Regions from separate parts of the Kitasatospora sp. NBC_00374 genome, predicted to be linked through region 1. Evidence: riboswitches for the same ligand, from Rfam matches in the RefSeq annotation. Region 1 holds a riboswitch; each other region holds the start of a gene.

Region 1 (9,723 bases):
CTACCCGGGCGCGGGCCACGTCTCGGCACGCATCCGGGCTACGCCCGCGCGGCGGTCGGCCGCACCCGTTCCCGCGGCAGGCGTGGCGGCCGAAGGCAGGAAGTCGGTACGGACCTCCCGCTCCGGAAGGCCGTCGTCCTCACCTCCGAGCAGCGCACTCGCGGTCCGGGCGCCGCCCGGGTCGGCCGCTTCGGACATCAGGCGAGCGGCATCGACGACGTCCGTCGCCGGCGGAACGATCAGCAGCTCCAGGAGGGGAGGTGCGTACGAGCACACCATGATCGTGTGTTCGTCCTGCTCCGTGGTGAACCAGCCGACATGGATGATGTGCCCTGCGGCCGGAATCCGCCGGGGGATCTCCGGCCACTGTGCGGGGTTCACCGTGATCCGGGTGACACGACCCCAGCGCTGGTCCAATTCCGCTACCAGCGAGGGGATTTCAATGAGAAGATCACGCGAACGGGGCCACCAGGCGCCGTCCAGACGGCCGGGACGCACGCCGTCAGGCGCCAGTGACAGCCGGACGGGTGATTCCGAAGGCCGTGGATTAATCGCGCGGTCGAAGGTCACGGTCATGATGGACGACCTGACTGCGAAACCGGTCGAACCGGCTCCGAACTAGTCTTGCGCCGGAGACGACGCCAGTGTCCGGTGCCGGCATGCGAAGTGCCTTCGGTGATCTCCAGGATACTCCGGGCGGCCGGGCCGGAATCCCGCGCTGTGCGAGGCGCTGCGCGGCCAGGGCACCGGCCTCCCAGCCCCGGACGAGACCGCTGCCGAGGGGAGTCCTGTCCGGCTTTCCGTCGCCGGTCGCGCCCGTGTCGGCGAGACCCTGAGCCTCCGGACCAGTGGTCCGGAGGCTCAGGGCGGCGAATCCGACATTTCCGCGGCTGCTGTCCTGCCCTCAGGATTGCCGGTCCGACAGCACGCGACGATCAGCCCCTAGCCCTCGGCTAGTGCCGGCGGCCGACTCCACCGTCACGGCTCCTTCTCACCATGATGACGAGGAGTGAACCACCCGCGGCGAACAGAATCGCCGCCATGGCCGCGATACCCGTGACCGGGCTGTCTCCCGTCTGCGCAAGGCCGTGGGAAGGACCCTTGGACGGCGGGCCTGCCGAGGGCCTACTGGACGGAACACCCTGCGAGGGGCTCTGCGACGGCTGACCGTGGTCGTCGTTCCCCTGGTCGCCCTTCCCGTGATCGTCTCCACCATGGTCGTCTCCACCATGGTCGCCGCCGCCGTGACCGCCACCGCCGTGACCGCCACCCGGCCCGGCAGGCCCAGCAGGACCAGCGGGACCAGCCGGACCAGCGGGACCGGAGGGACCTGGGGCGCCGGGGGAACCGGGAGCACCGGGGGAACCGGGAGCACCGGGAGCACCCGAAGCGCCAGGAGCACCGGGGGAACCAGGGGCACCGGGAGCGCCGGGAGCACCCGAAGCGCCAGGAGCACCGGGGGAGCCAGGGGCACCCGGAGCACCCGAAGCGCCAGGAGCGCCAGGAGCACCGGGAGCACCGGGAGCGCCAGGAGCACCAGGAGCACCGGGAGCGCCGGGAGCGCCAGGAGCACCGGGAGCGCCAGGAGCACCGGGAGCACCAGGAGCACCCGCCGGGCCGCTAGGGCCGGGGGAGCCCGTAGGTCCGGGAGGCCCGCTCGGTCCGGGAGGACCAGGCGGACCGACGGTGCAGGCGGCCCGGGTAATGGTGTTGGTGTCCAGCGTGACCGCACCGTTCCGGGCCAGGGCCCGGCCCTCGATCACGGTGCCGGTCTGTGCCGCGATCGACGTGAGAGCAAGGATGTTGCCCTTGAAGAAGGAGTTGGTCCCGATGGTGGCCGAACTCCCCACCTGCCAGAACACATTGCAGGCCTGAGCGCCGTTGATGAGGCTGACGTTGCTCGCCGAACCCGTGATCAGGGTGGAGGCGATCTGGAAGATGAAGACGGCGCTGGGGTCGCCCTGGGCATCGAGCGTCACGGTGCCGTTGAGCGCCAGTGACGACGTGGACTTGTACACACCGGACGTCAGGGTCAGCCCGACGAGGTCCCCGGAGACGAGTGCCGTGGGCGCCCGGCCGGCGGCGTCGTTGTAGGCGATGACCAGATCGGACTGGGCCTGGAGGGCCTCGGCGTCGGCGACGTGCTGCACCCCGTTGAGAATTCCGGGCGGGAAGCCCGTCACCGACGAACCGGGGCTGAGGCCCAGATCGCCGTTGATGACGCTGGGGCCCGTGTTGGTGACCGTTGAACCGCCGAGGACCGCATAGCTGGTGTCGGTCCCCAGGGTCACCGGGGCCTCCGCCGCATGGGCAGGCTGCGAGATCAGCGTGGTTGTCGCCAGTAACGCCAGTCCGGGCACGAGGTAGAGGGCTTCCTTGAACCGGGTGCGTCTACGCCCGCTGTCGGGAGGGGCGGACAGGGTGGCATCCACTGCCATGGGACAAAGCCTTTCGTGTCGCCGTCGAACTCGGCCATCCATGGGGATTCCGAGTGGCTGTGGTGAGTTCCGATCAGACTCCATGCCCCGGTGATCACACCGACACCTATCGGGATTCGCCCCATGGCGGGGGCCACGAAGCGACTGCCTACCGGGTTTGTGATGAACCGTCACTCAACCGCGTACATACCAATGGCACCATAAGATCGAATGCTTTTTGAGAATCCAAATGAGTGGTGTCGCGGCCGAATTTCGACTGTTTCACCCATGTGCCTACGGCGCGTCGGCGGCCGCTCGCCGGGCGCGGGTGATCGCACATCGATCGCACACGATGGTGAAATACCTACGAATCGCCGCGTACGTCCGAGCCGGGGAACTGCCGCATCGTTTTTGCAGTTCGTGTCGTTGGGCCGAACATGAACACCCTGACCGATCTGCGTGGTGACTTGCCGACCGCTCCCGGGGACGGCGGCACCGGCCCGGTGGCCGAGCGCTGTCGCGCAGCGGGCGGCCTGGTCCGGACCTCGCTCGGCGAGCTGCGCCAGGAGCTCGGCTACGGGCGACTCGGCAGGCACGCCCTGGAGGAGGTCGCGGAGAGCCTGACCGCCGACGGGCTCGGCTGGTTCCCGGCCTGGCGGTTGTCGCCGAAGCAGAACGACGAGCCCCACAAGGAGCAGGAGTTGCGGGTGTACGCCCGGGATGGCGGCCTGCGGTGCCAGATCATCGGCGTCTGATCAAGGAGGCCGCACCGCAGCCAGGCCCTGGAGAATGCGCTGCCTGTCCTGCCTCAGCCGGCTGCCCGAGCAGCACTCAGGGCCCGCCGAACAACCAGACCCGTGCAGGTGAGAACACAGGTGAGCTCAGCAGCCCCAGGAGAATCGCCTTCCGCACCTCCATGGCGCGGAGCCTGACGATCGCCTCCCGGCGCGCGGCACCAGGACAGCAGGACGGGGAGAGCAGCAGGCCGGCGGGCAGCTGGCGCGGACGTGCCCGGGGCGCTGCCATGGGAGCCCCCTCCGGTCCCCCATGGCAGCGCCCCGGCGGTTCACCCGGTGTCAGTCGGCCAGCGGCAGGTAGACCCGGTTGCCCTGGGCGGCGAACTCCTCGGACTTGGCCTGCATGCCGGCCAGTGCCTCGGGTGCGTAGCCGGTGCCGTTGACGGCCGTGGAGCCCTCGCCGTGCTCGGCCCGGATCTGCTGCGAGATCTTCATCGAACAGAACTTCGGGCCGCACATGGAGCAGAAGTGCGCCGTCTTCGCGGGCTCCGCGGGGAGGGTCTCGTCGTGGAACTCGCGGGCCGTCTCCGGGTCGAGGGCCAGGTTGAACTGGTCCTCCCAGCGGAACTCGAAGCGGGCGTCGGAGAGTGCGTCGTCCCACTCCTGGGCGCCGGGGTGGCCCTTGGCCAGGTCCGCCGCGTGGGCGGCGATCTTGTAGGTGATGACGCCGGTCTTCACGTCGTCCCGGTTGGGCAGGCCCAGGTGCTCCTTGGGGGTGACGTAGCAGAGCATCGCGGTGCCCCACCAGGCGATCATCGCCGCGCCGATGCCCGAGGTGATGTGGTCGTAGCCGGGCGCGACGTCGGTGGTGAGCGGGCCGAGGGTGTAGAACGGCGCCTCGTCGCAGATCTCCCGCTGGAGGTCCATGTTCTCGCGGATCTTGTTCATCGGGACGTGACCCGGGCCCTCGATCATCACCTGGACGTTCCTGTCCCGGGCGATCCGGCCGAGCTCGCCGAGCGTCTGGAGCTCGGAGAACTGGGCGTCGTCGTTGGCGTCCGCGATCGAGCCGGGCCGCAGGCCGTCACCGAGCGAGAAGGTGACGTCGTACGCGGCGAGGATGTCGCAGAGCTCCTCGAAGTTGGTGTAGAGGAAGTTCTCCTGGTGGTGCGCCAGGCACCAGGCCGCCATGATCGAGCCGCCGCGCGAGACGATGCCGGTCTTGCGACGGGCCGTCAGCGGGACGTACCGCAGCAGCACGCCCGCGTGGACGGTCATGTAGTCGACGCCCTGCTCGCACTGCTCGATGACGGTGTCGCGGTAGACCTCCCAGCTCAGCTCCTCGGCCTTGCCGTCGACCTTCTCCAGGGCCTGGTAGAGCGGCACGGTGCCGATCGGCACGGGGGAGTTGCGCAGGATCCACTCGCGGGTGGTGTGGATGTTGCGGCCGGTGGAGAGGTCCATGACGGTGTCGGCGCCCCAGCGGGTGGCCCAGGTCATCTTCTCCACCTCCTCCTCGATGGAGGAGGTGACCGCGGAGTTGCCGATGTTGGCGTTGATCTTCACCAGGAAGTTGGTGCCGATGATGGCCGGCTCCACCTCGGGGTGGTTCACGTTGACCGGGATGACGGCGCGGCCACGGGCCACCTCGTCCCGGACGAAGTCCGGCTCCAGGCCCTCGCGCAGGGCCACGAACTCCATCTCCGGGGTGATCACACCCTGCCTCGCGTAGGCGAGTTGGGTGACCGCGGCGCCGTCGCGGCCCCGCAGCGGGCGGCGCGGCCGGCCGGGGAAGACCGCGTCCAGGTTGCGGAGGTTCCCGCCGCGCGGCGAGGTGTGCTTGATCCCGTCGTCCTCGGGGCGGGCCTCGCGGCCGTCGTACTCCTCGACGTCGCCGCGCTGGCGGATCCACGGGTCGCGCAGCGCCGGCAGGCCGCGGCGCACGTCGGGCTCGTAGGCCGCGTCGGTGTACGGCCCGGAGGTGTCGTAGAGCGGGACGGTGCGGCCGTTGGTGAGGTGGACCTCGCGGTACGGGACCCGCAGGTCGGGCCGGGATCCCTCCAGGTAGGCCTTGCGCCAGGCCGGGGTCGGGTAGCCGGTGGCCGCGCTGCTGACCGGGGCGGCCGTGCTGCGGGCAGACTTCTGCTGTGCATCAAAGACGGTCATCTGACCTTCTACTCCCTACGCCGGCATTATCCGGTCCAGGTTCCTGCGGTCGGCGCAGCGGTCGGCACGTCCTCGACGTGACCGTTCAGCGCCCTCTCAGCCCGGTGCTCCGAGCTCCCGTGTCCGCAGGCGGTTTGCCTGCGTAAGACGTCCAACACCGTAGCGGGCCGATCCGCCCAGGTCCAGACAGGTTCCGGACAGTGGACGCGGTGGCAGACTGGCCGGATGGTCGGGCTGACGGGGCGGGTGACGGGCAGGATCGGGGCCGGGCTGGTCGGCGAGGTGCTGATCCATGTGCCCGAACGGCAGGGGACGGAGGCCTTTCTCGCGTACCTGGCGGTGCCGGGCGAGCCGCTGGCGCCGGGGACACCCGTCGTGGTGCTGGAGTACCAGCCGCCGCGCACGGTCTACGTCGGCCCGGCGTACGGGTGACACCGCCGCCCGGACGCCGACCACCCGGACGCGACCGCCGCCCCTGACGCCGACCGCCGCCACCCTGCCGCGCACGCCGCCGTCTTGACGCAATCTTGACGCCCCTGATGCGCAATCAGGACGCCCGAGCCTTCCCAAGCGATCACAGCAGGCGAAGAATCTGCTGCTGCCACCGCGTTCCGCGCCGTCCTGCACATCAGAGCGCAGCCACGGAGCCGGTGCGCTTCGAAGGGGGAAAGCCGATGCTCATCGGCATCGCGGGGGCCGTGGCGGCCTCCATCGTCGTTCTGATCGTGCTCTTCAAACTGATGTGGCGGGTGGCGGAGCCGAACGAGGCGCTGGTCATCTCGGGCTCCACGCACCGCACCGAGGGCCTCGCCGACGGGCTGGGCTTCCGGATCGTCACCGGCCGGGGCACCTTCGTGGTGCCGGGCGTGCAGGTGGTGCGCAAGCTGTCGCTGGACCTGAACGAGGCCGAGCTGGACGTCGAGTGTGTGACGTCGCAGGGTATTCCGGTGCACGTCAAGGGCGTTGTGATCTTCAAGGTGGGCGACGACACGGTGTCGATCGCCAACGCCGCCCGGCGCTTCCTGGACCAGCAGAAGATGATGGGCCAGCGGGTGCACAACGTGTTCGCGGGCCATCTGCGGTCGATCGTCGGCGGGTTGACCGTCGAGGACATGATCCGCGACCGGGAGCGGCTGACCGGGGAGACCCGGGCCGCGTCCGGTTCCGAGATGGAGAAGCTCGGCCTGATCATCGACTCGCTGCAGATCCAGGAGATCCTGGACCCGACCGGCTACATCACCAACCTGGCCGCCCCGCACGCGGCCGCCGTCCAGCGGGACGCCCGGATCGCGGCCGCGGAGGCGGACCGCCGGGCCACCGAGGCGGAGCAGGAGGCGTTCGCCCGCAAGGCCGAGGCGACCCGTAACTCCGGTATCCAGCAGGCCGGTTACCAGGCCGAGATGGAGACCGCGACGGCCCGCGCGATGCAGGCGGGACCGCTGGCGCAGGCCGCCGCCCGGCAGGAGGTCGTGGTCCAGGAGACCAAGGTCGCCGAGCTGGAGGCGCACCGCAAGGAGCAGCAGCTGCAGGCGGACGTCCGCAAGCCGGCCGACGCCCGCGCGTACGAGACCAGGACCAAGGCCGAGGCGGACCGTGACGCCCGGATCTCGGCCGCCGAGGCGCTGGCGCGGGAGACCGAGCTGAAAGCGGGTGCCGAGGCGAACCGGGTGAAGGTGGCGGCCACCGCCGAGGCGGAGGCGACCAGGGCCCGCGGTCTGGCGGCGGCCGAGGCGACCAAGGCGACCGGTCTGGCGGAGGCCGCCTCCGCGGAGGCGAAGGGCCTGGCGCAGGCCGAGGCGGCCCGGGCGCTCGGTCTGGCCGAGGCGGAGGCCATCAAGGCCCGGGCCGCGGCCCTCGCGGAGAACCAGGAAGCCGTGGTGGCCCAGCAGTTGGCCGAGAACTGGCCGGAGATCGTCCGGGCCGGCGCGGAGGCCTTCGGCAACGTCGAGCACATGATCCTGCTCAACGGCGCGGACGGGATGTCGGACATGTTCGCCAAGGCGCTGACCATGGGCGGCACCGGGCTGGGCCTGGCCCGGCAGCTGCTGAGCGCGATGAACGCGCCGAAGGCCCCGGCGGACGAGGAGCGGCCGGCCGGCGGAAAGCCGGTGGTCGGCCTGCCGATCCCGGTGCAGGAGGGCTGACACGGGTGCGCCCGCCCGTCGGGGAGACGGGCGGGCGCACTGCGGGCGGGCGCACTGCGGGCGGGCGCACTGCGGGCGGTTCGGGAGGTTCAGGTGGCCTCGGAGGCTCAGGCGGCCTCGGCGACGACCCGCTCGGCCATCCGCCCGGCGAAGACGTTGCCGACCAGGACCCCCAGGCCGATCGCGGCGACCAGCAGGACGGTGCTCAGCCAGACCATGGTCTCCACCGGCACGGTGTACGCCAGCACCACCTTGGCGGCGCACTCGGTGACCAGCACGGTGCCCCAGGCCAGCGAGAAGTTGCGCTCGTCGCGGCGGAAGGCGGCCGAGCCGGCCATCAGCCGGTCCCAGGCGGCGGACCGGGCCGCGTCGCCCTTGACGAGGAAGGGCCGCAGGCCGGCCGTCATGAGCGGGCGGCCGAGCAGCGCCGTGACGATCATCGAGCCGCCGATCACGCTGCTGACCGCGCCGTCCTTGGCGACCATCAGCCTGGGGTCGCCGGCGACGGCGGACAGCGCGATGCCGACCACGTTCACCACCAGCATCACCAGGGCGAGGGTGTTGACCGAACGGTCCCGGACCAGCCCGGCGACCGTGCGGACGACCGGGACGGCGCTGGAGAGGGTCAGCGAGGCGACCAGGCCGAGGCCGAACAGCGAGTGTGCCGCGTAGTAGACGCCGAGCGGCACCGCCACGTCGACGGCCAGCGGCCGGAGGGCGGCGGCCGCCCCGGAGGTGTTCTGCTCGGTCTTCGCGCTGGTGGTGATGGTGGCCATGGTCCCGCTCCCCGTCCGTGCCGGTCGCTCTCTGCGATGTCTCAAGGTTCCCGTCCGGCGGGGGTCGTGCGGCAGTGTCGGCTGTGCGGGAAAGCGCATGACGGATGTCATGGCCGGGGCCGATCGCCTGTCACTGATGAGTACGGGTACTCAGGCCCGGCACTGCGGTGACCGGCCAGGATGATGGCCATGGACCTCCATATACCGCGGGTCGGCATCACCGCCGTGGGCGCCTGTCTGCCCGCCCAGGTGCTGACCTCTCAGCAGCTCCAGGACGAGGTGGCGGGCGGCAGTGGCCTCCGGCTGCCCGGCGGGATGTTCGAGAAGGCCACCGGCATCCGCACCCGGCACTTCGCCGCCGACGGCGAGTACGCCTCCACGCTGGCCCTGGGCGCGGCCCGCCGGGCGCTGCACAGCGCCGGCCTCGACCCGCTGGACATCGACCTGCTGCTGTTCGCCTCGGCGACCCGGGACGTCTGCGAGCCCGCCACCGCCCACCTGGTGCAGGCCGAACTCGGGTCCCGCGCGCATGCGTTCGACATCTCCAACGCCTGCAACAGCTTCCTGAACGGCATCGACACCGCCCGCGCGATGATCCTGGCCGGGCGGGCCCGCCGGGCGCTGGTGGTGACCGGCGAGACACCCAGCCGGGCGATGCGGCGCGACCCCGGCGGGCTGGCGGAGTTCCGGGCGGGATTCGCCGGCTACACCTTCGGCGACGCGGGAGCGGCCGTGGTCGTGGAGGCGGTGGAGCGCGGCGGCATCCTGGACATCGAGACCGAGACCGCCTCCGAGCACTGGGAGGTCGGCGGCATCCCGGGCGGCGGCTCGCGCCACCCGCGCGGCGACGAGTACAGCTACTTCCGGGGCGGCGGCAAGGAGTTGCGCGGCGTCTTCGAGAAGATCGGCGGCGACATCCTGACCAGGGTGGCGGCCCGTACCGGCCTCGGCTGGGACGCGTACGCCCGGGTGCTGGTGCACCAGGTGACGCTGCCCTACCTGGAGCGCTTCGTGGAGCTGACCGGCGTGCCGGCCGAGAAGCTGGTGGTCACCGTGGACCGGCTGGGCAACCTGGCCAGCGCCACCCTGGGCGTCCAACTGGAGCAAATCCGAGCCGAGTTGACGCCGGGCGAGCGGGTGCTGCTGGTCGGACTCGGCGGCGGGGTCAGTCTGATGACGATGGTCTGGGAGGTGTCGTGACCGAGCTGTGGGTGGTGATCCCGGCCTACCAGGAGGAGGCCCGGATCGAGGGCGCGCTGCGGGCCCTGGCCGCCCAGCGGGACCGGGACTTCACCCTGCTGGTGGTCGACAACGACTCCGCCGACGGCACCGTCGACAAGGTCCGCGCCTTCGCCGAACGGGCTCCGTTCCCGGTGCGGGTGCTGGTCGAGACGGAGAAGGGCGTCGGCTGCGCCGTCGACACGGGCTTCCGGCACGCCATCGCACACGGCGCCGCGCTCCTGGCCCGCACCGACGCCGACTG
Region 2 (9,723 bases), 1.9 Mb from region 1:
CGGAGCGGCGCCGCCGACCTGGTGGAGAAGCGGATCGACGCGCTGATGCGGGACTCGCTGGCCGCGCTGGAGGCCGCCCCGCTCCGCGGCGGCCCGGCCCGCGAGGTCCTGCGGGCCCTGGCCGAGGCCGCCACCGTCCGCACCTACTGAAGCGCCCGGGCGCCCCGGGCGGGGCACCCGGGCGCGGGCAGCAGCGGTCAGACCTCGCGGAGCCTGCGGGCCAGCTCGGCCGCCGCCGCACCCGGGTCGTCGGCCGCCGTGATGGCCCGGACCACGACCACCCGGCGGGCGCCCGCCGCCAGGACCTGGTCCAGGTTGCCCAGGTCGATGCCGCCGATCGCGAACCACGGTCGGTCCGTCGGCTGCCCGGCCGCGTACGAGACCAGGCCGAGGCCGGGCGCGTGCCGGCCGGGCTTGGTCGGGGTGGGCCAGACCGGCCCGGTGCAGAAGTAGTCCACGCCCGGCTCGACCAGCGCGGTGTCCACCTCCGACTCGGCGTGGCAGGAGCGGCCGATCAGCACGTCCTGGCCGAGGATCGCCCGGGCGGCCGGGACGGGCAGGTCGTCCTGACCCAGGTGCAGCACCTGGGGACCCGCGGCATGGGCCACGTCGGCCCGGTCGTTGACGGAGAAGAGCCTGCCGTGCCGCCGGGCGGCGTCCGCGAAGACCTCCAGGTACTCCAGCTCCTGCTTCGCCTCCAGCCCCTTGTCCCGCAGCTGGACGATGTCCACGCCACCGGCCAGCACCGCGTCCAGGAACTCGGGCAGGTCGCCCTGCTCCCGGCGGGCGTCGGTGCACAGGTAGAGGCGGGCGTCCGCCAGCGCGGCGCGGGCGTCCGCCGTCACAGCAGCATGGCCTGGGCGCGGCGCTTCACCTCGGTGCCCCGGTTCTCCCGCAGCGCCTGGATCGGGCTGCCGGGAAGCGACGGGTCCTCGGTGAACATCCACTCGAGGATCTCCTCGTCGTTGAGCCCGCAGTCGCGCAGCACCGTGAGGGTGCCCACCAGGTGCTTGACCGGTCCGGTGGGCTCGATGAAGTCGGCGGGCACCTGCAGCGAGTTGTTCTCGCCGCGGCGGACGGCCAGCAGGGTCCGGTTCCTCACCTGGTCCCGGACCTCGGTGATCTGCACCCCCCACAGCTCCGAGATGTCGGGCAGGTAGAGCCACGCGGGGACAAGGGCTTCAATCTTGGGATCAATCTTGCTCACGCCCCCAGACTGCCACCTCCGGCGACCCCCGCGCACCTACCGCCCGGTCAGGCCGCCGCCGCCTTGAGCTGGACGGCCGGATCGGCGGCGAGCGCCCGGTCGAGCACCGCACCCCGGTCGATCAGCCGCCGCGCCTGGTTGAGGTCGCGCGGCCGGTCCACCGACAGGGCCGCGACCAGGGCGCCCTGCCGCAACCACAGCACCGTCCAGGACGGCTCCTCGGGCGAGCCCCGGTGGATCAGCTCGTCCGCCTCGGCGTGCCGGCCCGCGTACTGCACCATCCGTCCGAACTGCTCGGACCAGAAGTACGGCACCGGGTCGTACGGGGCGTCCGCGCCGAGCATCGAGGCCGCCGCCGCCGTGCCGGACTGCAGTGCGTGGTCCCAGTGCTGGACGGCCAGCCGGACGCCGGAGCGGGCCGAGGGGTAGGAGACGCAGTCACCGGCCGCCCACACACCCGGGGCGCCGGTGCGCAGCCGCTCGTCCACCAGGATCGCCCCGGCCGCGTCCAGCTCCACGCCGGAGCCGGACAGCCATCCGGTGGCGGGCCGGGCGCCGATCCCGACCAGCACCTCGTCGGCGGGCAGCCGGGTGCCGTCGGTGAGCACCACGGCACCGGGCTCGGCGGCCAGCACCCCGGCCCCGCAGCGCAGCCCGACCCCGGCTGCCGCGTACCAGCCGGCCATCACCGCGCCGAGCGGTTCGGGCAGCGCACCGGTGAGCGGCGCCGGCCCGGCCTCGACCACGGTCACCTCGCAGCCCAGCTGCCGGGCCACCGTCGCGGTCTCCGCGCCGATCCAGCCGGCCCCGGCCAGCACCAGCCGCACGCCGGGGCGGAGCCGTTCGCGCAGCGCCAGGGCGTCGTCCACGGTACGCAGCAGGCGCGCGCCGGGAGCCCCGGGCAGCGGGCGGGGTTCGGCACCGGTGGCGATCACCAGGCCCTCGTACGGCAGCTCACCGCCGTCGGTGTGCAGCACCCCGGGTGCCAGGGCGAGCGCCCGGCGACCGGTCAGCAGCTCGACGCCGAGGTGCTCCCAGTCGATCTCGAAGGTGGTGGCGTCGGCCTTTCCGAGCAGCACGTTCTTGGACAGCGGCGGCCGGTCGTACGGGCGGTGCGGCTCGTCGCCGAGCAGCGAGATCCGGCCCTCCCAGCCCCCGCGGCGCAGACCCAGCGCGGCCTGCGCGCCCGCCATGCCGGCCCCGACCACGACCACCCGTCCGGTTCGCTTCAGTTCGACCACCGGGCCAGCCTAGCGAGCGGGTGTCCACGCCATGTACGCACCTTCGGGCTGGGACGCGCCCGGCGTTATGGTGGACGGACACCACACGGGAGCCCGGCGCACCGGGCTGAGAGGCGGGCTGCGGCGGCCTGCGACCGTCCGAACCTGATCCGGGTCATGCCGGCGAAGGGAGTATCGACTTTGGCACGGACACCTGACGTCCTGGTCGTCGGCGGCGGCATCATCGGCCTCGGCGTGGCCTGGCGCACGGCGCAGCGCGGGCTCGCGGTCACCGTGCTCGACCCGGCCCCGGGCGGCGGCGCGGCCCAGGTCGCGGCCGGGATGCTGGCCCCCGTCACGGAGCTGCAGTACGGCGAGGAGCCGCTGCTGCGCCTGGGCATGGCCTCCAACGAGCGGTACGCCGCGTTCGCGGCCGAACTCACCGCGGCCACCGGCCTGGACACCGGCTACCGGCAGACCGGCACGCTGGCCGTGGCGCTGGACTCCGACGACCGCGCGGAACTGCGCGAGCTGCTCGCCTTCCACCAGCGGCTCGGCCTTGAGTCGCACTGGCTGACCGGCCGGGAGTGCCGCCGGCTCGAACCGATGCTCGCCCCCGGGGTGCGCGGCGGCCTGCAGGTGACGGGCGATCACCAGGTGGACGGGCGGCGGCTGTCGAAGGCCCTGCTCGCCGCCTGCGCGCGCGAGGGTGTCGTCCTGCACCGTGCCGAGGCCGCCGAACTGGTGGTCACGGACGGCCGGGCCACCGGCGTCCGGCTGGCCGACGGCACCGAGCTGACCGCCGGGCAGCTGGTGCTCGCCGCCGGCTGCCGCAGCCACCTGCTGCCCGGCCTGCCGCCGGGCGTGCTGCCGGCCGTCCGCCCGGTCAAGGGCCAGGTGCTGCGGCTGCGGATCCCCGCGCCGTACGCGCCGTTCCTGTCCCGCAACGTGCGGGCGGTGGTGCGCGGGCAGCACATCTACCTGGTGCCGCGGGCCGACGGCGAGCTGGTGATCGGGGCGACCAGCGAGGAGCTGGGCTACGACACCACCGTGACCGCGGGCGGGGTGTACGAGCTGCTGCGCGACGCGCACGAGCTGATCCCCGGCATCACCGAGCTGCCGCTGGTGGAGACCGGTGCCGGGCTGCGGCCCGGCTCCCCGGACAACGCCCCGCTGCTCGGCCCGACCACGCTGCCCGGCCTCACCGCGGCGACCGGCCACTACCGCAACGGCGTCCTGCTCACCCCGGTCACCGCCGACCTGATCGCCGACCACCTGGCGACCGGGGCCGTGCCCGAGCTCGCCGCCCCCTTCTCCCCCAGCCGCTTCACCGCAGAGGTCACGTCATGAACCAGATCCCGCTCACCGTCAACGGCGAACCCCGCGAGCTGCCCGCCGCGACCACGCTGGCCGAGGTGGTGGCGCAGCTGAGCAGGGCGCCCTCGGGCGTGGCGGCGGCACTCAACGAGGCCGTGGTGCCACGCGGTTCGTGGGGCGAGACGGTGCTGAGCGCCGGCGACCGGGTGGAGATCCTCACCGCGGTCCAGGGGGGCTGAGCGCGATGGCCGACGACCTGCTGACCATCGCCGGGACGACCTTCTCGTCCCGGCTGATCATGGGCACCGGCGGCGCCCCGAGCCTGGAGGTGCTGGAGCAGGCCCTGCTGGTCTCCGGCACGGAGCTGACCACCGTCGCGATGCGCCGGGTCGACCCCGGTACCCGGGGCTCGGTGCTCGACGTGCTCACCCGCAACGGCATCCGGGTGCTGCCCAACACGGCCGGCTGCTTCACCGCCGGGGAGGCCGTGCTGACCGCCCGGCTCGCCCGCGAGGCACTCGGCACCGACTGGGTGAAGCTGGAGGTGATCGCCGACGAGCGCACCCTGCTGCCCGACCCGATCGAGCTGCTGGACGCCGCCGAGACCCTGGTCGACGACGGCTTCACGGTGCTGCCCTACACCAACGACGACCCGGTGCTGGCACGCAAGCTGGAGGACGTCGGCTGCGCGGCGATCATGCCGCTGGGCTCGCCGATCGGCTCCGGCCTGGGCATCCGCAACCCGCACAACTTCCAGTTGATCGTGGAGAGCGCGGGCGTCCCGGTGGTGCTGGACGCGGGTGCGGGCACCGCCTCCGACGTGGCCCTGGCGATGGAGCTGGGCTGCGCCGCGGTGATGCTGGCCTCGGCCGTGACCCGGGCCCAGGATCCGGTGCTGATGGCCGACGCGATGCGCCGCGGGGTCGAGGCCGGACGCCTCGCCCACCGGGCCGGACGGATCCCGCGCCGGTTCCACGCCGAGGCCTCCTCGGCCATGGCCGGGCGGGCCGAACTGGACACCCGGGAGCACCCGGCGTTCTGACCCGGTCTCAACTTCGGCACAGACTGCTCGCGACGGGCAGGCCACCGGCCACCGCCGGGGCCATCGCCCCTACACTCCTCTGGTGGACATGACGCTGCGCGATCCCCTCATCGGAGCCCTGCTCGACGGCCGGTACCGGGTCGAGCAGCGGATCGCCGCGGGCGGTATGGCGACGGTCTACCGCGGCCTGGACACCCGGCTGGACCGGGTGGTCGCCCTCAAGGTGATGCACGAGTCGCTGGTCGGCGACAACGACTTCACCGACCGCTTCATCCGCGAGGCCAAGGCGATCGCCCGGCTCGCGCACCCGAACGTGGTGAACGTCTTCGACCAGGGCGCCGACGGCCAGGCGGTGTTCCTGGCGATGGAGTACGTGCCCGGCAGCAACCTGCGGGACGTGCTGCGCGACCGCGGCGCCCTGTCGGTGCGGGCCGCGCTGGACGTCATGGAACCGATCCTGGCCGCCCTCGGCGCTGCCCACCGCGCGGGGCTGGTGCACCGGGACATCAAGCCGGAGAACGTCCTGATCACCGAGGGCGGCATGGTCAAGGTCGCCGACTTCGGCCTGGTCCGGCTGCTCTCCGGCACCGACGGCGCCGTCACCAGCACCACCGAGGCCGGCACCGTGCTCGGCACGGTGTCCTATCTGGCACCGGAGCAGATCCGCCAGGACCCGACCGACCAGCGGGTGGACGTCTACGCGGCCGGCATCCTGCTGTACGAGCTGCTGACCGGCGCCAAGCCGCACACCGGCGACAACCCGGCCCAGGTGATGTACATGCACCTGCACGAGAGCGTCCCGGCGCCGTCGCTGTCCGCGCCGGCGGTCGGCCCCGAGCTGGACGCGATAGTCGCCGCCGCCACCGCCCGCGACCCGCAGGCCCGGCCCTGGGACGCGGTGGAGCTGCTCGCCACCCTGCAGCGGGTCCGCCGTGGCCTGAGCCAGACCCAGCTGGACGCCGAGCCGCCGGCCTCCTCCCGGCTCACCCCGCAGTACTCGACCGGCGAGGTCACCTCGGTGATCAGCCCGCCGGTCGAGCGGACCAGCGTGCTGGAGGTCCCGCCGGACCTGCTGCCGCCGCGGCCGCCGGTCGACGAGGCGCCCGGGCACGGGACGATGCAGCTGCGCGCGGTCCGGCCGGAGCGCGCGCCGCGCTCGCGCAAGCCGTTCATCTGGGCGGCCGTGGTCGCGGCACTGCTCGTGCTGGTCGGCGGCACCACGTGGGCGCTGTCCAGCGCGGTCTACGCGACCGTGCCGAGCGTGCTCGGGCAGAGCCAGGCGCAGGCCCAGGCGGCGCTGGACAAGTCCGGGCTGCACGGCACCTACACCGAGGAGTTCAGCGAGTCGGTCAAGGCCGGCCAGGTGATCTCGACCGATCCGGGGGTGGGGCAGAAGCTGCGCAAGAGCGACTCGGTGAAGGTCAGGCTCTCCAAGGGCCCCGAGCGGATCCCCGTGCCCGAGCTGGCCGGCAAGCCGCTGGAGGCGGCCCGCAAGGCGCTCACCGACGCCCGGCTGACGCCCGGCACGGTGACGGAGTCCTTCAACGACACGGTGCCCAAGGGCGCGGTGGTCAGCGTGTCGCCCGGCGCGGGCGAGCAGCTGGCGGTCGGTTCCCCGATCGCGCTGGTGGTCAGCAAGGGCATGGTCCCGGTGCCGAACGTGGTCGGGCTGGACAAGGACGCGGCGGCCAAGGCGCTCGCCGACGCCGGGTTCAAGGTGCAGACCTCCGGCCTCAACCTGTTCGGCACCGGCAAGGTCGCCTCGCAGAGCCCGCCGGCCGGCCAGCCCCGTCCGCAGAACACCGTCGTGACGATCAACTTCTCGCTGTTCTAGCCACCGGCGCGGCGGTGGGCTCGTCCGGGACGGGCCCGGGGACTGTCGGACAGGCCCTACCGCAGCGGCCCGTCGCCGGGCTCCTCCTGGTAGGAGTAGCGCTGCTCGGCCCACGGGTCGGCCCGGTTGTGGTAACCGCGTTCCTCCCAGAAGCCGCGCCGGTCGGCCCGCATGTACTCGACCGCGCGGACCCACTTGGGGCCTTTCCAGGCGTACAGGTGCGGCACCACCAGGCGGACCGGGAAGCCGTGCTCCAGGGTGAGCGGCTCGGCGTTGTGGTGGGTGGCGAAGACCGTGCCCGGGTCGGCGAAGTCGGCCAGCCGCAGGTTGGCGCTGTAGCCGTACTCGGCCCAGACCATCACATGGGTGACGTCGGGGGCCGGGGGCACCAGGTCGAGCACGGTCTTGGCCGCGACGCCGCCCCACTCGTTGCCGAGCATCGAGAACCGGGTGACGCAGTGGAAGTCGCCGCGGACGGTGACCCGGGGAAGCGCGTGGAAGGCGGCGAAGTCCCAGCTCTGCTTCTCGGCCGTGGCGGTGGCGCCGAACACCTGGAAGTCCCAGCTCTGCGGCTTGAAACGGGGCACCGGACCGTAGTGCAGCACCGGCCAGCCGCGTTGCGGCCGCTGGCCCGGCGGGATCCGCGGGTCAGACGGCTGAGGCTGTTCCGGTTCGTGCTGACCCATACCTCCATGGTGACAGACGGCGGGCGCCCTGCCGCGCGCGCCCCTCGCGCACGCCCCCACAGCGCGCATATCGGACAATCCGACACATGTCCTAGTGAGTGTGAACTTACTGGAATTACCGCCCGCAACGGTGCCACGATGCCCTCAACCGCGGTAGCGCGAGCGACGCATGGGACAGGAAGGCAACGCCATGAAGGGCGACCCCGAGGTCATCGAATTCCTCAACGAGCAGCTCACCGCCGAGCTGACCGCGATCAACCAGTACTTCCTGCACGCGAAGATGCAGGAGAACAACGGGTGGACCAAGCTCGCCAAGTACACCCGGCACGAGTCCTTCGACGAGATGAAGCACGCCGAGGTCCTCACCGACCGGATCCTCTTCCTGGACGGCCTGCCCAACTACCAGCGGCTGTTCCACGTCCGGATCGGCCAGACCGTCAAGGAGATGTTCGAGGCCGACCGCCAGGTCGAGGTCGAGGCCATCGACCGGCTGCGCCGCGGGATCGTGGTGATGCGGGCCAAGAACGACGTCACCTCGGCCAACATCTTCGAGGACATCCTCGCCGACGAGGAGCACCACATCGACTACCTGGACACCCAGCTCGAACTGCTGGAGAAGCTCGGCGAGCCGCTCTACCTCGCCCAGCTGATCGAACAGCCGGAGTCCTGAGCCCCGCCGGCCGAGGCCCGGGGCGGATCCGGGGACGGGTCGACGGCTAGGCCGCGAGCGGCGACGGCCGGAGCTGCGACGTCTCGCTCTCCGGCTCGGCGAGGCCGAGCCGGGCCGCCAGCCTGGCTGTCGGGCACGGGCGCGCACCGTGCTCCCCCAGCAGCGCCTGGATCCGCCGCACGCAGGAACCGCAGTCGGTGCCGGCCTTGCAGCCCTTGGCTATCTGCCGCGGAGTGGCGGCACCCGCGTCGATGGCGTCCTTGACCTGGGCCTCGGTGACCGCATGGCACATGCAGACATACATCGCGGTCTCTCCCGGGTGGTGCTGGGCGGTACGGCCGAACGGGTACTGCCGAACTGGTACTGCGGAGCGGCCCTGGCGGACCAAGATCAGTAAAGCCTTGCCTTACCTCGCTAAGCCTTACCTTACCCGGCGATCGGCGCACGACAAAGCCCCTCCCCGCTCGGATCACCCGAGCAGGGAGGGGCTTTCGTCACACCGGAGCAGCCGGCGGCCTCAGTGGCCGCGGTACATCTCCGCCACCAGGAAGGCCAGGTCCAGCGACTGGCTGCGGTTGAGCCGCGGGTCGCAGGCCGTCTCGTAGCGCTGGTGCAGGTCGTCCTCGAACACCTCGTCGCCGCCGCCGACGCACTCGGTGACGTCGTCACCGGTCAGCTCGACGTGGATGCCGCCCGGGTGGGTACCGAGCGCGCGGTGCACCTCGAAGAAGCCCTTGACCTCGTCGAGCACGTCGTCGAAGCGACGGGTCTTGTGGCCGGTCTCGGCCTCGTAGGTGTTGCCGTGCATCGGGTCGCAGATCCACACGACCTGGGCACCGGACGCGGTGACCTTCTCCACCAGGGAGGGCAGGTGCTCGCGGACCTTGCCCGCGCCCATCCGGGTGATGAAGGTGAGCCGGCCGGGCTCGCGGTCCGGGTCCAGCCGGTCGATCAGGGTGAGCGCCTCGTCGACCGAGGTGGTCGGGCCGAGCTTCACCCCGATCGGGTTGCGGATCTTCGAGGCGAACTCGATGTGCGCGTGGTCCAGCTGCCTGGTCCGCTCGCCGATCCAGACCATGTGGCCGGAGACGTCGTACAGGTGGCCGGTCCGCGAGTCCGTGCGGGTCAGCGCGGTCTCGTAGTCCAGGATCAGCGCCTCGTGCGAGGAGAAGAACTCGACCGTCTTGAACTCCTCGGGGGCCACCCCACAGGCGTTCATGAAGGCCAGCGCGTTGTCGATCTCGCGGGCCAGCTTCTCGTAGCGCTGGCCGGCCGGCGAGTTGCGCACGAAGTCCTGGTTCCAGGCGTGCACCTGGCGCAGGTCGGCGTAGCCACCGGTGGTGAAGGCGCGCACCAGGTTGAGCGTGGCGGCGGACGCGTTGTACATCCGCTTCAGACGCTCCGGGTCCGGGATCCGGGACTCGGGGGTGAACTCGAAGCCGTTCACCGAGTCGCCGCGGTAGACCGGCAGGGTCACACCGTCGCGGGTCTCGGTCGCCTTCGAGCGGGGCTTGGAGTACTGCCCGGCGATCCGGCCGACCTTCACGACCGGCACCGAGGCCGCGTACGTGAGCACGGCGGCCATCTGCAGCAGTGTCTTCAGCTTGTTGCGGATCTGCTCGGCCGAGACTCCGTCGAACGCCTCGGCGCAGTCACCGCCCTGCAGCAGGAAGGCCTCACCGCGCGCGACGGCACCGAGCCGGGCACGCAGCTGGTCGCACTCGCCGGCGAAGACGAGCGGCGGATA
Region 3 (9,723 bases), 230 kb from region 1:
AATGAACGTCAGAGAGTCTTACCCGGATTGAGGATCCCCAGCGGGTCGAAGACCGACTTGATCTGCCGCTGGAGCTCCAGGCCGACCGGCCCCAGTTCCCGGGCCAGCCACTCCCGCTTCAGCAGGCCGATCCCGTGCTCCCCGGTGACCGTGCCGCCGAGTTCCAGACCGAGCGCCATGATCTCCTCGAAGGAGCGCTCGGCGCGGGCCGCCTCCTCGGGGTCCGCCGCGTCGAAGACCACCACCGGGTGGGTGTTGCCGTCCCCGGCGTGCGAGACCACACCGATCGTCAGCCGGCCGCGTTCGGCGATCCGCGCCACTCCCGCGAGCATGTCCGCCAACCGTGAGCGCGGCACCGCCACATCGTCGATCATGGTGGTGCCCATCCGGTCCAGGGCCGGCAGGGCCAGCCGCCGGGCCTGGAGCAGCAGTTCGGACTCCGCCCGGTCCTCCGCCGGCACCACCTCGGTGGCCCCCGCCGCCCGGCAGAGTTCGGCCACCGCCGCCAGCTCGGCCGACTGGGCCGGCCCGTCGAAGGCCACCAGCAACAGCGCCCGGGTGCTCGCCGGCAGGCCCATCGCGGCCATCTCGTTCACCGCCCGCACCGTGGTGGCGTCCATCAGTTCCATCAGTGAGGGGGTGAACCCGCCGGCCATCACCGCGCAGACCGCCGCACAGGCCTCGTCCGTACCGGCGAACTCCGCCGCCAGCACCAGTGGCGGCGCCGGCTCGGGCCGCAGCGCCAGCACCGCCTGCACCACCACTCCCAGCGTTCCCTCCGACCCCACCAGCAGCCGGGTCAGGTCGTAGCCCGCGACGCCCTTCGCCGTCCGGCGGCCGGTGCGCAGCAGCCGCCCGTCCGCCAGCACGACGTCCAGGCCGAGGACGTACTCGCTGGTCACCCCGTACTTCACGCAGCACAGCCCGCCCGCGCCGGTGCCGATGTTCCCGCCGATGGTGCAGGACTCCCAGCTGGACGGGTCGGGCGGATAGGCGAGCCCGTACTCGGCCGCCGCCCGTGAGAGCGCCGCGTTGACCACCCCCGGTTCGACCACCGCGAGCCGGTTCACCGGGTCGATCTCCAGGATCCGGTCCATCCTCACCAGCGACAGCACGATGCAGCCGTCCACCGCGTTGGCCCCGCCGGACAGGCCGGTCCTGGCGCCCTGCGGCACCACCGGGACGCGCAGGTCGGTCGCCGTCCGCAGGACGTGCTGCACCTGCTCCACGGTCTGCGGGAAGACCAGCACCGCCGGCACCCCCGCCGCGCAGAAGCCCGCCATGTCGTGGGCGTAGGAGGCCACCACGTCCGGGTCCACCACCACGGCCCCCTCGGGCAGCCCCTGCGCCAGCCGTTCGACCAGATCACCCATGGCGGCCTCCGCTCCTCGCGGTCGCGTCCTCGTACCCGTCCGCTCCGCACTCTGCCCCCGCGCGGGGGCGGCGGCAAGGCTGCCGTACGGGCGGATCGGCGGCGGTCGGCCGGACCTGTTCGGTAACCGTTCGGAAACAGCGGCCGGCGGGGCGCATCCTCGGCGCCTTACGGCACGTGCATGCCTGCGGGGTCGACGGGACCCCAGGGGACGACGGGGGGCCGCCCGGCACACGCGGGCGGCCGGACGGGGGAGACATGAACAGGCGGACGGCAGTTCTGGCGGCACTGAGCGGGGTGCTCCTGATCGCGGGGTGCGGCGGCGCCGGGGGCACGTCGCCGAGCGGGCCGGCCGGCACGGCCGCGGCGGGCGGCGCGGCGAGCAGCGCGCCGAAGACCTCCACCGCCGTGGTCACGGTCGAGCCGCAGAACGGCGCCGAGGGGGTGGCCCCGCAGGGCGCGCTCAAGGTGGCGGTGGCCGGCGGGAAGCTGACCAAGGTGGACGTCACCGACCCGGCCGGAGCGCCGGTCACGGGCGCGATCACCCCCGACGGGCTCGGCTGGGCCCCCGCGGCCGGGCTGGCCGTCGGCACCGCCTACCGGGTCAGCGCGGAGGCCGCCGACGCCAACGGGCTGTCGACCACCGCGACCAGCGCCTTCACCACGCTGACGCCGAAGCGCACGGTCAGGGCCGAGGACAACGTGGTCACCGGGGAGACCTTCGGCGTCGGCATGATCATCTCGGTGGACTTCGCCGGCGACGTCAAGAACAAGGAGGCGGCCGCCAAGGCCATCACCGTCGAGGCCTCGGACGGCACCGTGGTCAAGGGCCACTGGTTCGACGACCGGCGACTCGACCTGCGGCCGGAGTCCTTCTGGAAGCCCGACACCAAGGTCAAGGTGCACTTCCGCACCAAGAACGTCGAGGTCTCCCCCGGCGTGTACGGCGCGACCGACCGCGACGAGGAGTTCACCATCGGACGCTCCAAGATCAGCGAGGTCGACGCGAGCACCCACCAGATGACCGTCAAGAAGGCCGGCCAGCCGGACCAGCAGATCCCGATCACGGCCGGCGACGACGACAACCCGTCCTGGAACGGGACCATGGTGGTCTCCGCCAGGAGCCGGATGGAGCGGATGCGCTCCGAAGGCGTGCCCGGCCTCGTGGGCGCCGGGTACGACACCGAGCGGCCGCACGCCCTGCGCCTCACCAGCACCGGCACCTACGTGCACGGCAACCCGAACGCCGGCCCCGCGGTCGGCCGCTACAACATGAGCCACGGCTGCATCGGCCTGCTCGACACCGCGGCGGGCGACCCGAACTCGGCGGCCGGCCGGTTCTACGCCGACAGCATCGTCGGCGACGTGGTCACCGTGCGCGGCTCGGTCCACAAGCAGGCACTCGACCCCGCCAACGGGCTGAGCGGCTGGAACCTCGACTGGGCCAGGTGGTAGCCGGCCCACCGGGCCGGCGCGGTCAGTCCCCGGCCGCGCCGGCTCCCCGCAGGACCCGCACGACCCCGCCGGGCGACCACACCCCCGCCGCCCCCGGGCGGCTGCTCAGGTAGGCCGCCGCCCGGTCCGCATCCCAGCCGTGGCCCTCGCGCAGCCCGGTGGCGACCGCCCGCAGGTACGGCGCCGAGGGCGCGTTCAGCTCGGCCTCCGCGCTGCGCCAGGGGGCGGTGAAGGTCAGCACCGGATGCCCGTCCAGCCCACCGACGCAGAGCAGGGTCTCGTACCGGCCGGGGCCCAACTGCGCACGCCCCTCGGCGAGTACGGCGCCCAGGTCCAGATCCGCGCCCGGCGCGCGGCGGCGCTCCTGCGCCAGGATGTCGGCGAACTGCCCGGGGCGCAGCAGGTAGGCCCGGGCCGGCATCTCACCGCCGTCGAACGGGTCGTAGAAGCCCATCCCGCCGCCCCAGACCAGCGACTCCAGCGCGAAGTGCAGCCGCCCCGGCAGCAGCACCGGCACCGTCCCGGCGGGCGGCCGCCGGTCCCGGGCCCCCGGGAGGGTCCTGGTCCCCTCGGCCGGCCGACCTCCCGAGAGGTAGCAGGTCAGACGGGCGAGGTGCATGTTGGAGGCGTACGCGGCGTACCAGACCAGGCCGGGCTCCCCGGACGGGCGCTCGGGCGTCGGCCCCGGCCGCCGCACCACAATCGAAGTCATCCACCCGCCGCCTCGCCTGGTCGCAGCCGGGCCACGTCCCGGGCGCCCGATTCTCGGCGAGCGATCCGTCAGGACCGTTCCGGCAAGGGCGCGTTGGCCCCGGATCCACCCGTCCGGCCGATCCCCGGCCACCCGGCGCCGGAACGGCGACCGGCCCCCGACCGTGGTGCGGGTCGGGGGCCGGTGGCGGCGGAGAGCGTGGGATTCGAACCCACGGTACGGGGTCACCGCACGACAGTTTTCAAGACTGTTCCCTTAGGCCGCTCGGGCAGCTCTCCAGGCGGAGGCCAGCCTAACGGGTCCCGGGGGGTTCGGCGCACACCGATTTCGGTGCTCGGGTCAGTTGTCGCCCTTGCGTTCGCCGAGGGTGACGGTGGCCTTGGCGGCCTTGCCGTCGCGGGTGTACTCGACCTCGACCTTCTCGCCCGGCTTGTGCGTCCAGATCTCGCTGACCAGGGTCGGGCCGCTGTCGATGGAGATGCCGCCGAGCTTGGTGATGACGTCGCCCGGCTTGAGGCCGGCCTGGTCTGCGGGGCCGCCCGGGGTGACGGCCGCGGTGCCCTGGACGTCCTTGGTCTGGATCTGGGCGCCGTCGCCCTTGTAGTCGTCGTTGCGCAGCACGCCGAGGATCGCGTAGACCGGGCTGCCGTCCTTGATCAGCGTCTCGGCGACCCACTTGGCCTGGTTGATCGGGATGGCGAAGCCGAGGCCGATCGAGCCGGCCCGGCCGCTGGAGCCGCCGCTGTTGGACTGGATCGCCGAGTTGATGCCGATGACCTGACCGGAGGCGTTGAGCAGCGGGCCACCGGAGTTGCCCGGGTTGATCGACGCGTCGGTCTGCAGCGCGTTCATGTACGACGCCTGGGAGCCCGTCTCGTCACCGGAGGCGACCGGACGGTCCTTGGCGCTGATGATGCCGGTGGTGACGGTGCCCTCGAGGCCGTACGGGGCGCCGATCGCGATGGTGGCGTCGCCGATGGCGGCCTTGTCGGAGTCGCCGAGCGGGAGCGGGACGAGCTTGTCCTTCGGCGGGTTGTCGAGCTTGACCACGGCCACGTCGTAGCCCTGGGCGCGGCCCACCACCGAGGCGGGGTACGAGGAGCCGTCGGAGAACTTCACCGTCAGCTTGCCGCCGCTGGCCGCCGGGGCGACCACGTGGTTGTTGGTGAGGATGTGGCCCTCGGTGTCGAAGACGAAACCGGTGCCCGTCCCGGACTCGCTGGAGTTCTGGGCCTTGATGGTGACGGTGCTGGGCAGTGCCTTGGCGGCGATGCCGGCGACCGACTCGGGGGCCCGGTCCAGGGCCTTCTGGTTGTCGCCGACCGTCACGGTGGTGCTGGTGCGGCTGGTGGAGCCGGTGAACCCGTCCTTGCCGTCCGTCAGCGAGACGCCGATCGCACCGCCGGCCAGGCCGGCCAGCACGGCGACGGCCGCGACCAGGGCGATCAGGCCGCCGCGCTTCTTGCGAGGGCCGGGCGGGGTGCCCGGTACGCCCCACTCGGCCGGGTGCCCGGGACCGCCCGTACCGCCGGGCGGGGTACCCCAGCCGCCGAGCGGGTGCCCGGCGCCGAACGGGTGGTGCGCCTCCTCGGCGGACGGCTGCGGCGCGGCCTGCGGGTACCCGGCCGACGTCGCCGGGTGGGCGTACGGGTTGGGGTCGCCCTGCGGCGTGCCCTCGGCGAGCACCGGCACCGCGGGGGCGACGGGCGCGGCCGGGGCGGCGGGCGGCGGCGCGTCCAGGTAGCCGGGGGCGGGGGCCGGGGCGGTCGGCGCGGCGGGCAGCACCGGCGGGGGAGCGTCGATGTACCCGGGCGCCGCCGGGGCGGCGGTCTCGGCCGGCTTCGACAGAGCACCCGCCTCTGGGACGCCGGAGGACTGACCCACCCGCGGCCCGGTGGACCCACTCTCGTGCTCGGTGCTCACGGACGACCTCCATAGCTGACAGGACCTTGGCCATAGTTTTTCGCATAGCCGATTCAGTTGCCGTAAGCAGCCCCCTGAAGAAGTCATGAGAATGCTTAGGTGCTCCCGACAACCGGGGGTCGGCCGGCCGTCCGGCCGAGGTGCGGAGAAGTCCCGCGATGCGGACGGCACCCCGCCCGGCCTTGGCGTTCGACGCCGATCCCGTTAGCCTGGCGCTCCAACCTGACACGACGCGGGAGCTTGGACCAACCAGGCTGAGAGTGCGCTGTTCGACCGTACGCCATGGGTACCACGGCGCGGGTGGTCGAGGGGACGCAGACCGCCGGAACCTGTCCGGGTAATGCCGGCGTAGGGAGTATCGGCCATGACGGCTGTTTCGCCTTCCCCTGCCTCCACGTCCGCCACCGCCGTGGCCGAACGTCCCGAGGCACCCCTGGTGCTCGACACCGAACCTCCGAGAACCCTGGACTTCCGCGCCCAGTTCGCGCTCTGGGCCAACCTCGGGATCAGCCTGATCGGCTTCTCCAGCGCCGCCACGGTGCTCGGGACGGCGGGCGCGGAGCTCTCCTTCGCCGCCGCCGTGACGGCGATCGTGGTCGGCACCGTGATCGGTACCGCGATGCTCGGCGTGGCCGCGCTGATCGGCGCCCGGACCGGCGCTCCGGCGATGGCCGTGCTGCGCGGACTGTTCGGGACGCGGCTGTCGTACCTGCCCACCGTGCTGAACATCGCGCAGTGCATCGGCTGGGGCGTGTTCGAGCTGATCGTGATCGCGGGCGGCGCCCAGAACGTGGCCGGGACGCAGGGCTGGCGCTGGCTGTTCGTGCTGCTCGCCGGTGCGCTCACCACGGTGCTGACGATCTGGCCGCTGGGCTCGATCGCGGTGCTGCGCAAGTACGTGGCGATCGCGGTGGGCGTCGCGATGGTCTACTTCACCGTGCAGCTGGGCCGCCAGGGCTTCCCCGACCCGGGGGCCGGCAACTGGGACGGCTTCCTGACCGCCACGGACGCGGTCATCGCGGTGTCGATCTCGTTCGTCCCGCTGGCCGCGGACTACACCCGGCACTCCCGCACCCCGGGCGCCTCGTTCTGGGGCACCTTCTCCGGCTACACGGTGGCCCAGGTCTGGTGCTACGTGCTGGGCCTGATCGCCCTGCTCCAGCAGGGCGGCGACAGCGCGAAGATCTTCGACTCGTTCACCGGGGTGACGGCCGGCTGGGTGTTCCTGCTGGTCCTGGTCCTGCGGGAGACCGACCAGTCGTTCGCGAACGTGTACTCGACGGCCATGTCGGTGCAGAACCTCCTCCCGCGGATCGACCGCCGGGTGCTGACCGTCGGCATCGGCGCCCTGGTGACCGGCCTCGCCCTGTGGATCCACGAGCTCAGCGCGGGCTACACCAACTTCCTCTACCTGATCGGCGCGGTGTTCGTGCCGCTCTTCGCGGTGCTCGCGGTCGACTACTTCTTCGGCGCCGGCCGCACCGGCTGGAACCTGGAGCAGGACGCCCCGGCCCGTCCGCTGATGCTGCTGCCCTGGGCGGTGGGCTTCGCCACCTACCAGTTCATCGCGCCGACCCCGGTCGCCGGCTGGTGGACCGGCTTCTGGCATGACCTGCAGTCCGCGGTGGGCTTCGAGGCGCAGCCGTGGACCTCGGCCTCGCTGTTCGCCTTCCTGACCGCGGCCCTCGCCACCTGGGCGACCACGCTGGTCCGCAAGGCGGTCTGACACCGCCACGGAAGCCGCCGCCGGGGAGCTGTTCACCGCACGTTCCCCATGGCGGCGGCTTTCGGCCATCCTGGCCCGCGTAGGGTGATCGTCGTGGACACCCAGCCCCTCGACTCCGCCGCGGCCTCCGCCGGCCCGCCCGACCGCAGGTCGGTCAAGGTGATCGCCCACCGCGGCTCCTCCGCCGCGCTGCCCGAGCACACCGCCGAGGCGTACCAGCGGGCGATCGAGGAGGGTGCGGACGGGCTGGAGTGCGACGTCCGCCTGACCTCCGACGGTGAGTTGGTCTGCGTCCACGACCGTACGGTGCGGCGCACCTCGAACGGCAGCGGCACGGTGTCGGCGATGACGCTGGCTCAGCTCGGCGAGCTGGACTTCGGCTCCTGGAAGTCGCCGCAGGACCCGCGGCCCGCCTCGGTGCTGACGCTGGCCCGGCTGCTGGAGCTGGTGGCCGACAGCGGCCGCCGGATCGAGCTGGCCATCGAGACCAAGCACCCGACCCGGTACGCGGGGCGGGTGGAGGCCGAACTGCTGCGGACGCTGGACCGGTTCGGCCTGCTGCCGGACGGGTCGGCCGATCCCGCCGAGTCCGCCGTCCGGATCATGAGCTTCTCGGAGCTGGCGCTGCACCGGGTCCGCCGGGCGGCGCCGGCCGTGCCGAGGGTGTACCTGCTGGAGCGGCGGCTTCCGCTGCTGGGGCGGACCGCCGCGCTGCCCGGCGGGGCCCGGATCGCCGGGCCCGGGATCGAGCTGGTGCGGCGCAACCCCGGCCTGGTGACGGCGCTGCGCCGGGCCGGGCACCGGGTGCACGTGTGGACGGTGGACGAGCCCGCCGACGTCGAGCTGTGCGTGCGGCTCGGGGTGGAGGCCCTGATCACCAACCGGCCGCGCCAGGTGCTGGAGCAGCTGGGGCGCTAGCCGGGGCGCCGGGGGCGGTCCGGCGCACGCGCGAGGCCGGTCGCGCGCCGTCCTTCGGGCGTTGCGGGGGTGCGGAGGCGCACAGGGGGCGCGAAGTGTGGAAAGGGGTGTAATTCCTCCTATCCCACAACACAACGTGAGCATCTAATCACCTTTTGCATACCGTGAGTTGCGGGCCTGGAAATGGCCGTCAGGGATCGGTGAACGCTCGTTTCCGACGCATTCCGAGGGGGCATCCATCCCTCGGCAGAAGCGAAGGAGGTCCGGGGGTGGCGTTGATGGTGGCGCGTTCTGTGCCTGAGAAGGCCGAGCCGGCTTCATCGACCCTGGCAGTGCCGCACGGTCCGGCGAGCGTGGGCGTGGCGCGACGGCGGTTGCGGCGCGATCTGGGCGATCAGGAGATTCCGGATTCGGTGATTGACGATGCTGTGCTGATCCTGTCGGAACTGCTCAGCAATTCCTGCCGGTATGCCCGGCCGCTCGCCCGGCTGACCGAACTCGACCACGAGGCCGAGCTTCCGTCGGGCTACCTGGTCGGCGTCGGCACCCCCGCCAGGCGCGGCCCCGGCGGAGCCGACCCGCAGGGCGAACCGGAACAGGACGGGGACGCCGGCGCGGTGCTGGTCCGCTGGCAGACCCACGGCGACGGTCTGCTCACCCTGGAGGTCACGGACGGCGGCGCGGCCACCAGGCCGCTACCCGCCCGGCCGTCCGTGACGGCCCGGGGCGGCCGGGGCCTGAACATCGTGGGCGAGCTGGCCAGCGACTGGGGGGTGCGGCACGCACCCGGCCGGGTGACGGTCTGGGCCGAGCTGCCCGCCGACGGCCGGCGCCCGGCGGCGAACGCGGCCGGACGGCCGGACGGTGCGGGGCGGCAGGCCCGCAGCGCCTGAGCGGCGGGCCGCACGGGCCCGGGCGCGGAGCCCGCGCGACGCCGTACGCGGGGAAGTCCCGGAATTCTCAGTAGGCTTCCCGGAGCAAGACGTCGCCGTCACCGGGAGAGCCGCACCATGGCCAAGAAGGCCGCCAAGAAGTCGCCCCAGCGCAGCCAGTCCACCACCGTGACCGCGGGCGAGGTCCCGGTCGTCGGCGCACGCGAGATGTGCCCGTGCGGCTCGGGCCGCCGCTACAAGGCCTGTCACGGCCGGGAGGCCGCGCACGCGGTGCAGGAGCTGGTGCACCGCCCGTTCGAGGGCCTGCCGGGAGAGGCCGACTGGGTGGCGCTGCGCGAGCTGGTGCCCGCCGCCACCGTGCCGCTGAAGCTGGCCGCCGGGGTGGCCGAGCAGGCCGAGGGCGAGGTGCCGTCGGTGACGCTGGCGACCGTGCTGCCGCTGGCCTGGCCGGCCCTGCGCCGCCCGGACGGCTCGATCCTGCTGGGCCTGCAGACCCAGTCCTCCTCCGGCGACCTGAGCCGCGACCTGGCGGACGCGCTGGAGCTGGCGCTGACCACCCCGCCGGGCAGCCCCGTGCCGTCCCGCCGGACCGTGCCCGGCGGCCGCCGCCTGCAGGAACTGCTCGACACCGAGGCCGAGTTCACCCCGGTCGTGCACACCGGCTTCGAGTTCTGGCTGGAGGAGTCGGAGAGCGCCGAGGGCGAGGTGGCGGCCTCTCTGGAGC

What was found. A riboswitch is a leader RNA that binds a small molecule or an ion and turns the genes downstream of it on or off. The one in region 1 is predicted to bind thiamine pyrophosphate.
Region 2: it holds a riboswitch for thiamine pyrophosphate, as region 1 does, so the genes downstream of both, thiO (glycine oxidase ThiO) here and thiC (phosphomethylpyrimidine synthase ThiC) in region 1, are expected to answer to the same signal.
Region 3: it holds a riboswitch for thiamine pyrophosphate, as region 1 does, so the genes downstream of both, OG871_RS19230 (cytosine permease) here and thiC (phosphomethylpyrimidine synthase ThiC) in region 1, are expected to answer to the same signal.

Annotation. Positions count from the first base shown of each region.
Region 1 covers NZ_CP107964.1:4,498,755-4,508,477, reverse strand. Annotated here, with positions in the region: gene OG871_RS20280 (DUF5994 family protein) at 1-576, opposite strand; gene OG871_RS20275 (ice-binding family protein) at 954-2,438, opposite strand; gene OG871_RS20270 (hypothetical protein) at 2,855-3,172, shown strand; gene thiC (phosphomethylpyrimidine synthase ThiC) at 3,494-5,320, opposite strand; TPP riboswitch at 5,316-5,451, opposite strand; gene OG871_RS20260 (hypothetical protein) at 5,546-5,752, shown strand; gene OG871_RS20255 (flotillin family protein) at 5,995-7,464, shown strand; gene OG871_RS20250 (VC0807 family protein) at 7,572-8,240, opposite strand; gene OG871_RS20245 (3-oxoacyl-ACP synthase III family protein) at 8,430-9,440, shown strand; gene OG871_RS20240 (glycosyltransferase family A protein) at 9,437-9,723, shown strand, end outside.
Region 2 covers NZ_CP107964.1:2,586,854-2,596,576, forward strand. Annotated here, with positions in the region: gene OG871_RS11550 (polyprenyl synthetase family protein) at 1-150, shown strand, start outside; gene thiE (thiamine phosphate synthase) at 198-845, opposite strand; gene OG871_RS11560 (Rv2175c family DNA-binding protein) at 842-1,207, opposite strand; gene OG871_RS11565 (NAD(P)/FAD-dependent oxidoreductase) at 1,255-2,400, opposite strand; TPP riboswitch at 2,524-2,636, shown strand; gene thiO (glycine oxidase ThiO) at 2,605-3,777, shown strand; gene thiS (sulfur carrier protein ThiS) at 3,774-3,983, shown strand; gene OG871_RS11580 (thiazole synthase) at 3,989-4,786, shown strand; gene pknB (Stk1 family PASTA domain-containing Ser/Thr kinase) at 4,875-6,620, shown strand; gene OG871_RS11590 (sulfite oxidase-like oxidoreductase) at 6,677-7,306, opposite strand; gene bfr (bacterioferritin) at 7,497-7,976, shown strand; gene OG871_RS11600 (bacterioferritin-associated ferredoxin) at 8,023-8,280, opposite strand; gene OG871_RS11605 (class II 3-deoxy-7-phosphoheptulonate synthase) at 8,494-9,723, opposite strand, start outside.
Region 3 covers NZ_CP107964.1:4,267,062-4,276,784, forward strand. Annotated here, with positions in the region: gene OG871_RS19205 (FAD-binding oxidoreductase) at 9-1,373, opposite strand; gene OG871_RS19210 (Ig-like domain-containing protein) at 1,631-2,827, shown strand; gene OG871_RS19215 (histone deacetylase) at 2,850-3,539, opposite strand; tRNA gene OG871_RS19220 (tRNA-Ser) at 3,730-3,817, opposite strand; gene OG871_RS19225 (S1C family serine protease) at 3,879-5,462, opposite strand; TPP riboswitch at 5,685-5,836, shown strand; gene OG871_RS19230 (cytosine permease) at 5,827-7,188, shown strand; gene OG871_RS19235 (glycerophosphodiester phosphodiesterase) at 7,351-8,106, shown strand; gene OG871_RS19240 (ATP-binding protein) at 8,520-8,999, shown strand; gene OG871_RS19245 (DUF5926 family protein) at 9,117-9,723, shown strand, end outside.